DNA from 3 places in the Pseudomonas sp. Eth.TT006 genome. Region 1 is predicted to be linked to each of the others. Evidence: predicted binding sites of a transcription regulator. Region 1 holds the regulator's gene; each other region holds the start of a gene.

Evidence for each region. Region 1 encodes sigma-54, which starts transcription at its own class of promoters, with help from an activator protein. Its sites were predicted from a motif close to ANTGGCATNNANNTTGCTNT; they were not measured.
Region 2: ACXR0M_RS21320 (pilin) is a predicted target of sigma-54. The motif match lies at 2,169-2,188, and genes of this name have one in related genera.
Region 3: ACXR0M_RS27010 (flagellar basal body rod protein FlgF) is a predicted target of sigma-54. The motif match lies at 2,771-2,790, and genes of this name have one in related genera.

What each region holds. Positions count from the first base shown of each region.
Region 1 is NZ_JBTJEN010000002.1:193,013-197,200, forward strand. Features, by position in the region: gene ACXR0M_RS04010 (HPr family phosphocarrier protein) at 1-103, opposite strand, end outside; gene rapZ (RNase adapter RapZ) at 119-976, opposite strand; gene ptsN (PTS IIA-like nitrogen regulatory protein PtsN) at 979-1,443, opposite strand; gene hpf (ribosome hibernation-promoting factor, HPF/YfiA family) at 1,456-1,764, opposite strand; gene ACXR0M_RS04030 (RNA polymerase factor sigma-54) at 1,838-3,334, opposite strand; gene lptB (LPS export ABC transporter ATP-binding protein) at 3,521-4,188, opposite strand, start outside.
Region 2 is NZ_JBTJEN010000014.1:122,585-126,772, forward strand. Features, by position in the region: gene ACXR0M_RS21310 (type II secretion system F family protein) at 1-306, opposite strand, end outside; gene pilB (type IV-A pilus assembly ATPase PilB) at 309-2,009, opposite strand; gene ACXR0M_RS21320 (pilin) at 2,235-2,675, shown strand; gene ACXR0M_RS21325 (BON domain-containing protein) at 2,975-3,331, shown strand; gene ACXR0M_RS21330 (DUF2845 domain-containing protein) at 3,617-3,913, opposite strand; gene ACXR0M_RS21335 (DUF748 domain-containing protein) at 3,913-4,188, opposite strand, start outside.
Region 3 is NZ_JBTJEN010000032.1:9,989-14,176, forward strand. Features, by position in the region: gene ACXR0M_RS26995 (flagellar basal body P-ring protein FlgI) at 1-369, opposite strand, end outside; gene flgH (flagellar basal body L-ring protein FlgH) at 397-1,092, opposite strand; gene flgG (flagellar basal-body rod protein FlgG) at 1,145-1,930, opposite strand; gene ACXR0M_RS27010 (flagellar basal body rod protein FlgF) at 1,976-2,716, opposite strand; gene ACXR0M_RS27015 (sigma-54-dependent transcriptional regulator) at 3,074-4,188, opposite strand, start outside.

The DNA of each region.
Region 1 (4,188 bases):
TGATCGTGCAATCCGGGAACTGGCCCGCCACGCCAACGAACTTGGCCGACGCACGGGCATGCAAGCCCAGTTTGTTGATGATTTCGATTTCCAGAGCAGGCATCGCGGTGTGAATCCTTTAAGTGAGGTCGCGGTGGCGAACCTGGACGTTCTTCAGGGTTTTCTGCAGGGCCTGACCCAGGCGTTCGGTCAGGTAAACGGAGCGGTGGTGCCCGCCGGTGCAGCCGATGGCAATGGTGACATAGGCGCGGTTGCTCGCGGCGAAGCGCGGCAGCCATTTATTCAGATAGCCGAAGATGTCCTGATACATCTCTTCAACTTCCGGTTGCGCCGCCAGGTACTCGGCAACCGGCGCATCCAGACCGGATTGCGCGCGCAGTTCCGGCTTCCAGTAGGGGTTGGGCAGGCAACGGACGTCGAACACCAGGTCGGCATCCACCGGCATGCCACGCTTGAAGCCGAACGACTCGACCAGAAAGGCCGTGCCCGGCTCCGGCTGATTCAGCAGGCGTAGCTTGATGGTGTCACGCAACTGGTACAGGTTCAGGTTAGTGGTGTTGACCTTGAGGTCGGCCAGGTCGGCGATCGGGCCGAGCAGGGCGGTTTCGTCTTGAATGGCTTCGGCCAGCGAGCGGTTGGCGGTGCTTAACGGGTGGCGTCGACGGGTTTCCGAGAAGCGCTTGAGCAGGGTTTCGTCATCCGCATCCAGATAGAGCACGTCGCACTGGATGTGGCGGCCGCGCACTTCTTCCAATAGCTCGGGGAAGCGCGACAGATGGCTCGGCAGGTTGCGCGCATCGATCGAAACGGCGACCAGCGGCTGGGCCAGTTCAGTGTGGACCAAGGCGCGTTCGGCCAGCTCCGGCAACAGGCCGGCAGGCAGGTTGTCGATGCAGTAGTAACCACTGTCCTCAAGGACATCCAGTGCCGTACTTTTACCTGAGCCGGATCGGCCACTGACGATGATCAAACGCATGATTACTGCCCGTTTTGCTCGTCCACTACAACCTGGTACAAGGCTTCGTTGCTCGAAGCACTGCGCAATTTATCGCGCACATCCTTGCGATCCAGCATGCTGGCGATCTGGCGCAGCAACTCCAGGTGCGCATCGGTCGCGGCTTCCGGGACCAGCAATACAAACAGCAGGTCAACGGGAGCGCCGTCGATGGCGTCGAAATCGATAGGGGCTTCAAGGTGCATCAGCGCGCTGATGGGCGACTGGCAACCCTTGAGGCGACAGTGGGGAATGGCGATGCCGTTGCCGAAACCGGTGGAGCCGAGTTTCTCACGGGCGATCAGCGCTTCGAAGACATCCTGCATCTCCAGATCCGGCACTTCGCGGGCGATCAGGTTGGCAATCTGTTCGAGGGCTTTCTTTTTACTGCCGCCCGGCACGTTCACCAAGGAACGGCCGGGGGTCAGGATACTTTCAAGTCGAATCATGGGTTGGGGGTGTTAACGACCGGTTGCGCCCTGGAGGAGGCTCTGGGTCTTTTCCTTATGCTTTTTGAGTTGGCGATCCAGCTTGTCGGTCAATGAGTCGATCGCAGCGTACATGTCGGTATCTTCTGCGTTGGCGACCACTTCGCTGCCGGGTATATGCAAGGTGGCTTCAATTTTCTGCTTGAGCTTTTCGACACACATCGTGACCTGCACGTTGGTGATCTTGTCGAAATGGCGCTCCAGTCGCTGGAGTTTTTCCTCGATGTAGGAACGCAGAGGTGGGGTCACTTCCAGTTGGTGTCCACTGATGTTGACTTGCATACAGCTTCTCCTTCGTTGCCAGTGCATAAAGCGGCAGGCCGGATAGCCTGCCACTGGAACGCTGTAACGTGGCTTACATCAACCGCTTGCGTTCGCTCGAAGGCGCGATCCCGAGGGATTCGCGGTACTTGGCGACGGTGCGGCGAGCCACCTGAATGCCTTGTGCCTCCAGTAAACCAGCGATCTTGCTGTCGCTCAATGGCTTTTTCTGATTTTCCGCCGCCACCAGTTTTTTGATGATCGCGCGGATCGCCGTGGACGAGCATTCGCCGCCTTCGGAGGTGCTGACGTGGCTGGAGAAAAAGTATTTCAGTTCATAAATACCGCGCGGGGTATGCATGAATTTCTGCGTGGTGACCCGGGAAATCGTCGACTCGTGCATGCCGACCGCTTCGGCGATGTCGTGCAGGACCAGCGGTTTCATCGCTTCGTCACCGTACTCCAGGAAGCCGCGCTGGTGCTCGACGATCTGGGTGGCGACTTTCATCAGTGTTTCGTTGCGGCTTTGCAGGCTCTTGATGAACCAGCGCGCCTCCTGCAGCTGATTGCGCATGAAGGTGTTGTCGGCGCTGGTGTCGGCGCGGCGCACGAAGCCGGCGTACTGGGCGTTGACCCGCAGGCGTGGCACCGATTCCTGGTTCAACTCGACCAGCCAGCGCTCGTTGTCCTTGCGCACGATGACGTCAGGCACGACGTATTCGGCTTCGCTCGACTCGATCTGTGAACCGGGGCGTGGATTGAGGCTCTGCACCAGTTCGATGACCTGGCGCAGTTCATCTTCCTTGAGCTTCATGCGCCGCATCAGCTGGCTGTAGTCGCGGCTGCCGAGCAGGTCGATGTAATCGCTGACCAGACGCTTGGCCTCGTTCAGCCAAGGGGTCTTGACCGGCAATTGACGCAGCTGCAGCAGCAGGCATTCGCCGAGGTTGCGCGCGCCGATGCCGGCCGGTTCGAATTGCTGGATGCGGTGCAGGACGGCCTCGATCTCGTCCAGCTCGATGTCGAGCTCCGGATCAAAGGCGTCGAGAATTTCTTCGAGGGTTTCGTCGAGGTAGCCCTGATTGTTGATGCAATCGATCAGGGTCACGGCGATCAGGCGATCGGTGTCAGACATCGGCGCCAGGTTCAGTTGCCACAGCAGATGGCTTTGCAGGCTTTCCCCGGCGGAGGTGCGGGTGGTGAAGTCCCACTCGTCGTCATCGCTGCTGGGCAGGCTACTGGCGCTGGTCTGGTAGACGTCTTCCCAGGCGGTATCGACGGGCAACTCGTTGGGGATGCGCTCGTTCCATTCACCATCTTCCAGGTTATCCACCGTAGGCGCGGCAGTTTCCTGATAGGACGGTTCCTGAATCTCGGTATTGGGTTTTTGCTCGGCGTTGTCGGCCAGAGGATCGGAATTGTCGAAGTCGTCGCCGTCTTCCTGGCGTTCGAGCATCGGATTGGATTCCAGGGCCTCCTGGATTTCCTGTTGCAGGTCCAGTGTGGACAATTGGAGCAGGCGGATGGCCTGTTGCAGCTGCGGTGTCATCGTCAGCTGCTGGCCCATTCTCAAGACTAGCGATGGTTTCATGGCAGGGGCTTAACACCTTATTCGCCGGCGCGCATGCGCCATCCACTACAGGGCGCCGGAGCGCCAAACTTAAGCAAATTATATGCCTGAAACTGTCGTGTTTGCCTAGAGCGCCGTAACAATAAAAGCGTAAAAAACAGCTTCAGCATGACAGCGCCCGCAGGGCAGGCCGAATGCGCTCTGGGTTCAGAGACGGAACTCGTGGCCCAGATACACTTCCTTCACCAGATCGTTGGCAAGGATGGTCGCAGCATCACCTTCGGCGATCAATTGACCGTCGTTGACGATGTACGCGGTTTCACAGATATCCAGCGTCTCACGAACGTTGTGGTCGGTGATCAGTACACCGATGCCCTTGGCCTTGAGGTGGTGGATGATCTGCTTGATGTCGCCGACCGAGATCGGGTCGACACCGGCGAACGGTTCGTCGAGCAGGATGAATTTCGGTGCGGTGGCCAGGGCGCGAGCGATTTCCACCCGGCGGCGCTCACCACCAGACAGGCTCATGCCCAGGTTGTCGCGGATGTGGCTGATGTGGAATTCCTGCAGCAGGCTTTCCAGTTCCTTGCGACGACCGGCCTTGTCGAGTTCCGCGCGGGTCTCGAGGATGGCCATGATGTTGTCGGCCACCGACAGTTTGCGGAAGATCGACGCTTCTTGCGGCAGATAGCCGATCCCGGCCTTGGCGCGGCCGTGCATCGGCTGGTGGCTGACGTCCAGGTCGTCGATCAGTACGCGGCCCTGATCGGCCTGCACCAGACCGACGATCATATAGAAGCAGGTGGTCTTGCCGGCGCCGTTCGGGCCAAGCAGGCCGACGATCTGGCCGCTGTCGATCGACAGGCTGACGTCAC
Region 2 (4,188 bases), on a different contig from region 1:
GCGCATCGCCGGGTTGTCGAAGCCTTCGCCAATGATGTCGAACGACTGCAGCAGCGGTACGCCGGCTTTCATCATGGTCGCCATCTGCCGCGTGAACAGGGCGATATCCTGCGCCTTGATGCGTTTGCCGAAACTCAACAGCGAGGCGGATTTCTTGCGCACCTTGCCGGGATTGATTCCTTGCTTGCGCAGTTGGGCCTTGATCAGCGCGGGGTTCTGCCCGCTCAGTTCGCCAGTAACCTTGCTGCCTTTGCGGTCCGTGCCTTCCCAGGCGTAGATGCTGATTTTCGCTGCCTTGACCGCCATGTTCAGTCCTTGGTGACCCGGTTGATTTCTTCCAGGCTGGTGATGCCTTGCATAGCCTTGTGCAGGCCCGAGGTGCGCAGATCGTCGAAACCGTCGCGACGCATCTGGCTGTCGATTTCCAGCGAGTTGCCTTCGGCCATGATCAGCCGTTGCAGCTCGGCAGTGTTTTTCACCACTTCATAAATCCCCACGCGCCCCTTGTAGCCGCCGTTGCAGTGATCGCAACCGACCGGCTCATAGATCGTGAAACTGCCGATCTGTTCCGGGGGGAAACCTTCCTTGATCAAGGTTTCGCGAGGAATCTCGATTGCTCTCTTGCAGTGGCTGCATAGCTTGCGCGCCAGGCGCTGGGCGATGATCAGGCTGACGGACGTGGCGATGTTGAAACCGGGGATGCCCATGTTGTGCAGACGGGTCAGGGTTTCCGCGGCGCTGTTGGTGTGCAGCGTGGACAATACGAGGTGGCCGGTCTGCGCCGCCTTGATCGCGATCTCGGCAGTTTCCAGGTCGCGTATCTCGCCGACCATGATCACGTCCGGGTCCTGACGCAGAAACGAGCGCAGCGCCTGGGCAAAATCCAGCCCCTGGCGCGGATTGACGTTGACCTGATTGATGCCTTCCATGTTGATTTCCACCGGGTCTTCGGCGGTGGAAATGTTGATGTCGACGGTGTTGAGAATATTCAGCCCGGTGTACAGCGATACGGTTTTCCCCGAGCCGGTCGGGCCGGTCACCAGAATCATCCCTTGCGGTTGCTTGAGCGCGGCCATGTACAGCTCTTTCTGCGCCGGTTCGTAGCCCAGTGCATCAATGCCGATCTGCGCGCTGGACGGATCGAGGATCCGGATCACCACTTTTTCGCCCCACAGGGTCGGCAGGGTGTTGACCCGGAAGTCGATGGACTTGCTTTTCGACAGGCGCATCTTGATCCGCCCGTCCTGGGGTTTACGCCGTTCCGAGATGTCGAGGCTGGCCATGACCTTCAGTCGTGCAGCGATCCGTCCGGCCAACTGGATCGGCGGTTTGGCGACCTCACGCAGGATGCCGTCGGTGCGCACCCGCACCCGAAAGTTTTTTTCGTAGGGTTCGAAGTGCAGGTCGGATGAGCCACTCTTGATCGCATCCAGCAGCATCTTGTGGACGAAACGCACCACCGGCGCGTCATCGGCATCGAGTCCGCCGATGGCGTCCTGGCGGCTGTCGTCGACAGACTCGACATCCACACCGTCGAGGTCGACGTCGGCCATGTCTTCCAGACCGCTGGTGTGGGTGTCGAAGAACTTCTCGATGGCATCAGTGAGCTTGTCGTCTTCGACCAGGATGGCTTCGGTGTTCAAGCCGGTACTGAACTGAATGTCGTTGATTGCTTGATGATTGCTCGGGTCGGAAACCCCGACGAACAGCTTGTTGCCACGCCGCCACAAGGGCAGGGCGTGATGCTGGCGCACCAGTTTTTCGCTGACCAGGCCCTTGGGCTGGGTTTCCTTGTCGAGGCAGTTGAGGTCCATGAAGGCCATGCCGAAATGCTCGGAAGCGATCTCGGCGACCTGTGAACTCTTCACCAGTTTGTTCTGCACCAGGTAGGTCACCAGCGACAGTCGATTGCGCTGCGCCTGTTGCCAGGCCTGCTGGGCAGCTTTTTCCGTGAGCAGTTCGGCCTGGACCAGTTGCTTGGCCAGACCGCTCAGAGCGATGTCATTCATGGGGATTCCGCACGCTTGCTGTTCATGACTTATAGCCTAGTCAAGTGACAGCGCCAAACACGTCAGGTGCAGGTGACAAAAAGTGTCAGATAGTGCGGTTGTCGGTTGTAGGAAAGACCGTTGCATCGCGCACATCCCGAGTATTCGGGGCATGACACGGTTGGCATGGGCTATGCTGAGCCCATCTCAGATCATGAGATTCCGACTCATGCATGGAGCGTGTCTATGAAAAAACAACAAGGTTTCACTCTGATCGAGCTGCTGATCGTGGTGGCGATCATCGGGATCCTGGCGACCATTGCCTTGCCGCAATACACCAAGTACCAGGCAAGGGCGAAAGTGACTGCCGGGCTGGCGGAGATTACCGCCCTTAAACTGCCGTTCGAAGACACCATCAATCAAGGTACTGATCCGACGTTGCTGTTGGTGGCAGGCAGTGCCACGTATACCACCACCAACTGCGGCACCGTAGCAGCGTCCGGTACGGCGTCGACTGGCGCAGGAACCATCGTGTGCACCTTGGCCAACGCCCCGGCTCCGGTGCTGGGTAAAACCATCACTCTGACTCGTTCGTCCGGCACCGGCTCGGCTGCTGGTGTCTGGAGCTGCGCTTCAACGGTGAATGCCGATTACGCACCTAAGGGTTGCCCTGGCAGCGGTACCTGATTGAGCCTTTAAGCGTTACGAGATGCCCCGCCATGCGGGGCATTTTTTTTGCTTTCGACGCGCAAAAAAAGCTTCAATAATTTCAGCGTGTTAGGAACTTTGCAAAAAACTGCAACTTGCATGTCGTTTATGCGTGGGTCATGCAAATTGCATGATTTCGAAAATATGTAAAATTTACAACTTATTGATTTATAAAGATTTATTGTCTTTTAAAAAGTTGGCACAGCGTTCGCAATATCTCCAGTAACCCTGCTGAGAAGATAACCAGCAGATTTTCCCGAAAAACAGGAGTTACTCGTATGAAGAAGTTCGCTATCACTGCCGCTGCTGCTACCGCGCTGACCCTGACCATGGCTTCCGGTGCGTTTGCACAAACCACCCAGACCTCCCAGGCTCCAATGACTCTGGCTGCCGGTGAAGTCACCAAGGCTAAAGAAGCTACTTCCGATACCTGGATCACTACCAAAGTCAAAAGCGACCTGGTAACCGAAAAAGGCATTCCAGGTACCGATATCAAAGTTGAAACCAACAAAGGTGTTGTGTCCCTGTCTTCTGACGTTGCGATCACCGAAGCTCAGAAAACCACCGCTGTGAACATCACCAAGAAAATCAAAGGCGTCAAAGCGGTATCCGCTGACGGCCTGAAAGCCGAGTAAGGCATGACTTCTCGCCTGGACCGGGAGAAGACGCGACAGACGGGCCGAGTCATACGTCTGCCGCAACTTTAGAGTTCATGCGAACGGTCACACGGAAGTGACCATTACAGGCCCCGGCAGTTGTGTCGGGGCCTGTTCTATTTCAGGGACGAAAGAATCAACGCGCACCCCAAAACAATTGTGGGAGCGGGCTTGCTCGCGAAAGCGTCAGGTCAGTCAAATCCGTTGTGACTAGCCTACCGCTTTCGCGAGCAAGCCCGCTCCCACATGGGTAAGTGATTTGAGTCAGTTACCGCGTTTGCTGTTGATCTGCCGCAGGCGATTGCCTTCGAAACGCAGGTACTGGTACATGCCGTTGCTTGGGCCGTAGGTCCATTCCTCGACCTGAAACTCTTCGCGGCGGTTGGCGCTGCGCTTGTAGCCGAGGACATCGCGGCCAACCGGTTCGCCACACTTCTGCAGCACTTCGCTGGCGCGGTCGCCGAGGCTGACCAGTTGGCTGCCACAGCGCAGCGTGTCAGAGGCGAGGGCAGGGCTGGTAGCGAGTACCAGCGTCATTGCAAGCAGCCACGTGCTTCTCATCATTCGGCGTCCAGGTGCATTTGCGTCACGACCCGGCCATCGCTTTCGGCTTCACCAAGATTGGCATCGATGAAGTACACCCGGTCATCGGCCAGTTGGCCCTTGTCGACCAGATAGTCCTTGATGCTGCTGGCGCGCTCCTGACCCAACTGGCGCAGCAGCACATCGCTGGCACTCCAGAACTTGATGATCCCTTCACGCATTTTTGCCGTGCGCTCTTCCTTGCCCAGATCCTTCCATTCGGCTGGAGGCTGGGTTTTCAGGCGGGTACGGTA
Region 3 (4,188 bases), on a different contig from region 1:
GAGCGGGGTCAGCAACAGCGTGCCGCCGCGCAGGCTCTTGGAGTTACCGATCGAGGACACGGTGATGTCGACCTGCTGACCCGGTTTGGCGAACGCCGGCAGATCGGCACTCACCGACACAGCCGCGACGTTTTTCAACTGCACGTTGCCCGATCCCGGCGGCACCTTGATGCCGAACTGCGAGAGCATGTTGTTGAAGGTCTGCAGGGTGAACGGGGTTTGCGTCGTCTGGTCGCCGGTGCCGTTAAGCCCGACCACCAGGCCGTAACCGATCAACTGGTTGGAACGCACGCCGGAAATGCTGGCGATGTCTTTCAGCCGCTCGGCGTGGGCACCAAAGGCAGCGGACATCATGGCCGCCGCCAGCATGAAGCTTTTCAGATTCAACGTAGCCACCTAGAAAGGGAACAGCGGGCTGAGGAAGAAACGGTCGAACCAGCCTGGCTGACTCGCATCGGCAAACGAACCGGTGCCCGAGTAGGTGATGCGCGCATCGGCGACACGGGTCGACGACACAGTGTTGTCGGTGGCGATGTCATCGGCACGCACCAGACCTGCAATCCGCACCAGCTCGTCGCCGGTGTTGAGGGTCATCCACTTCTCGCCGCGCACGGCGATGATGCCGTTGGGCAGCACGTCAGCCACGGTCACGGTGATCGAACCGGTCAGGGTGTTGCCCTGCGCCGCCTTGCTGTCGCCCTTGGTCGCACGGTCGCCGCTGTAGCCGACGTCGAGGCTCAGGTCGTTACCGCCCAACGGGTTGTTGGTGGTACCGCTGCCGCCGAACAACGACGTCAGGCCGATGCCGGTCTTGCTGTTCTTGGCCACTTGCGAGTTGGCGTTTTTGCTCGCCTGGGTCTTCTCGTTCAGGGTGATGGTGATGATGTCACCGACCCGGAACGCCTTGCGGTCGCTGTACAGGTTCTGCTCGAAGCCGGCCTGATAGATCGAGCCGTTATTGGCGGCCGACGGCAACGGCGTGCGCGGCAACACCGGGGCGTAGTAAGGGTCGTTGGGCTTGGGCGTCGGTGCGACGCAGCCCGCGAGCGAGACGACCCCACCCAATGCCAGAACAGATACGAAGCGTTTCATGACCCTACCTCACGGTGTTGCTGGCGACCGCGTGGCCGCCCCATAGACTTGATTACAGATTCTGCGTTACGAACGAGAGCATCTGGTCGGCGGTGGAGATCACCTTGGAGTTCATCTCGTAAGCGCGCTGAGTGGTGATCATGTTGACCATTTCTTCAACGGTGCTGACGTTGGAGCTTTCCAGAGTGTTCTGCAGCGTGGTACCGAAACCGTTGAGGCCCGGGGTGCCGATTTGCGGCGCGCCGGAAGCAGCAGTTTCCAGGAACAGGTTGTTGCCGACCGCTTGCAGACCGGCCGGGTTGATGAAATCGGCGGTTTGCAGGTTGCCGATCACTTGAGCGGCCGGGTTGCCTGGCACGGTGATCGACACGGTGCCGTCGGTGCCGACGGTGAAGCTCTGGGCGTTGTTCGGAATGACGATGGCCGGTTCCAGGGCGAAACCGCTGGCGTTGACGATCTGGCCGTTGGAGTCGAGGTGGAAAGTACCGTCACGGGTGTAGGACGTGGTGCCGTCTGGTTGCAGGATCTGGAAGAAACCGCGGCCGTTGATGGCCATGTCCAGTGGCTGCTCGGTGGTTTGCAGGCTGCCGGCGGTGAAGTTTTTCTGGGTGCCGACAATGCGCACACCGGTACCCACTTGCAGACCCGACGGCAGCTCGCTGTCCTGGGTCGACTGGGCGCCTGGCTGGCGTTTGATCTGGTACAGCAGGTCCTGGAACTCGGCACGGTCACGTTTGAAACCCGTGGTCGAGACGTTCGCCAGGTTGTTGGAAATGGTGGTCAGGTTGGTGTCCTGGGCGGACAGACCGGTTTTGGCAACCCATAGAGCCGGAAGCATTCGATTCTCCTCGTGCGCCTGTTTTACGGCGCGACGTTCTGATAATTAGCTGATCTGCAAGACCCGAGCCATGGCCTGGTCGTCGTCTTTGGCGGTGTTCATCATCTTGACGTGCAACTCGAACTGCTTGGCCAGCGCCAGCACCGAGGTCATTTCTTCCACGGCGTTGACATTGCTCGACTCAAGGAAACCCGACACCAGTTTGACGTTGGCATCGGCCGGCGCCGGTTGGCCGTCCTTGGTGTAGATCGAGCCGTCGAGGCCTTTGTTGAGGTTCTTGATGTCCGGGTTGACCAGTTTGATCCGGTCGACTTCCGCCATGACGCGCGGGCCTTCGCCCATCGCACGAATACTGATGGTGCCGTCTTCGCCGACTTCGACCTGCTGCTCCGGCGGCACGGCAATCGGACCGCCGTTGCCCAGCACCGGCATGCCGTTGCCGGCGCGCAGGACGCCAAGGGCGTCGATGTTGAGGCTGCCGGTGCGCACGTAGCTTTCGCCGCCGTTAGGGTTCTGCACGGCGATAAAACCGTTGCCGGTCACGGCCACATCGAGATCACGCCCGGTCTGCACCAGCGAACCGGCGGTGAAGTCGGTGGCAGGCCGTTCGCTCATGGCAAACGCACGCGCCGGAAAGCTGTCACCAAACACCGGCATCGAACGCGCCTGCTCCAGGTCGCGCTGAAAACCATTGGTGGAGATGTTCGCCAGGTTGTTGGCATGGGCCTTTTGCGCCAGCGCGTTCTGACTGGCGCCGGTCATTGCCACATAAAGGTACTTGTCCACACTCTTTCCTCTGCATGCCGGACGTTTGCCGCCCACCGCTCTACTGCTCAGCCATAAGCAATTTGCAGACCAACTTTTTTCTGGCGGCTTGCGGCCCGGTAAACAAAGGACTTGAGGGGTTTTGCGGGGGAAAAGGAAATGTATCGAAGTCGAAAAACCGGCGGTGTCATGCCGCTTGGCGGCAATCGCGGTTTTTGAAGACCGGAAAAGAACCTGTGGCGAGGGGATTTATCCCCGATGGGTGGCGAAGCCGCCCCGATACAGATAAATGCAGTTCCCCTGATACATCAAGTTAAATGGCCTTGGGGCTGCTTCGCAGCCCATCGGGGATAAATCCCCTCGCCACAAGCTTTCTTCTTAGATCTCTGGATCCTTACCCACTTCATATTCGCGTAGCTTGTTGGCAATGGTCGTATGCGAAACCCCCAGCCGCTTACCCAACTGCCGACTGCTCGGGTGCTCGGAATACAGTCGCTCCAGCACCGCTTTCTCGAAGCGCCCGACGATCTCGTCCAGCCCGCCCTCCAGCGAGAAATCGCCAAGCGGCTGACGCACGCCGTAATCCGGCAGACGAATATGCTCCGCCTTGACGGTCCCGCCGTCGCACAGGGAAACCGCCTGAAACAACACGTTCTCCAGTTGCCGCACATTGCCCGGCCAGTGATAGTGACTGAGACGTTCCATCGCCGCCGGCGCCAGTTTCGGCAGCGAACAGCCAATCTGCCGGCTGGCCTGGTCGAGGAAGTGTTCGACCAGCGGGGCCAAACCATCGAGGCATTCGCGCAGCGGTGGGATGTGCAGCGACAGCACGTTCAAGCGGTGATACAGATCCTGCCGAAACTCGCCGCGTGCGCACAGCTCGGACAAGTCGACCTGAGTCGCGCAGATCACCCGCACATCCAGATACACCTCTTCATCGCTGCCGACCCGGCGGAAGCAGCCGTCCTGCAGAAAACGCAGCAGCTTCACCTGCAAGCGCGGGCTCATTTCGCCGACGCCATCAAGGAACAGCGTGCCGCCCGCCGTCAGTTCCAGCAGGCCAAGTTTGCCCTCGGCGCGCGCGCCCTCAAAGGCGCCGGGGCCGTAGCCGAACAGCTCGGTCTCGGCCATCGACTCCGGCAGCCCCGCGCAGTTGAGCGCCATCAACGGCGATTGCCCGCGCGGACTGGCGAGGTGACAGGCGCGCGCCAGCAACTCTTTACCGGTACCGGTTTCGCCTTCGATCAACAGCGGCGCATCCAGTGGCGCCATGCGCCGTGCTTCGCGCACCACCGCCGCCATCACCTTGGAACTCTGGAAGATGCTGTCGAAGCCGCGCAGCTCCTGTTTGCGTACGTTATAGATGCGCTCGCCGACGCGGTCGGCGCGGTGCAGGGTCAGCACCGCACCGGCCATCGCTTCGCTGTCGTCATGCTCCGACTGCAGCGGCGCGATGTCGGCAAGGAAGATGTCGCCCTTGACCTTGACCCGCA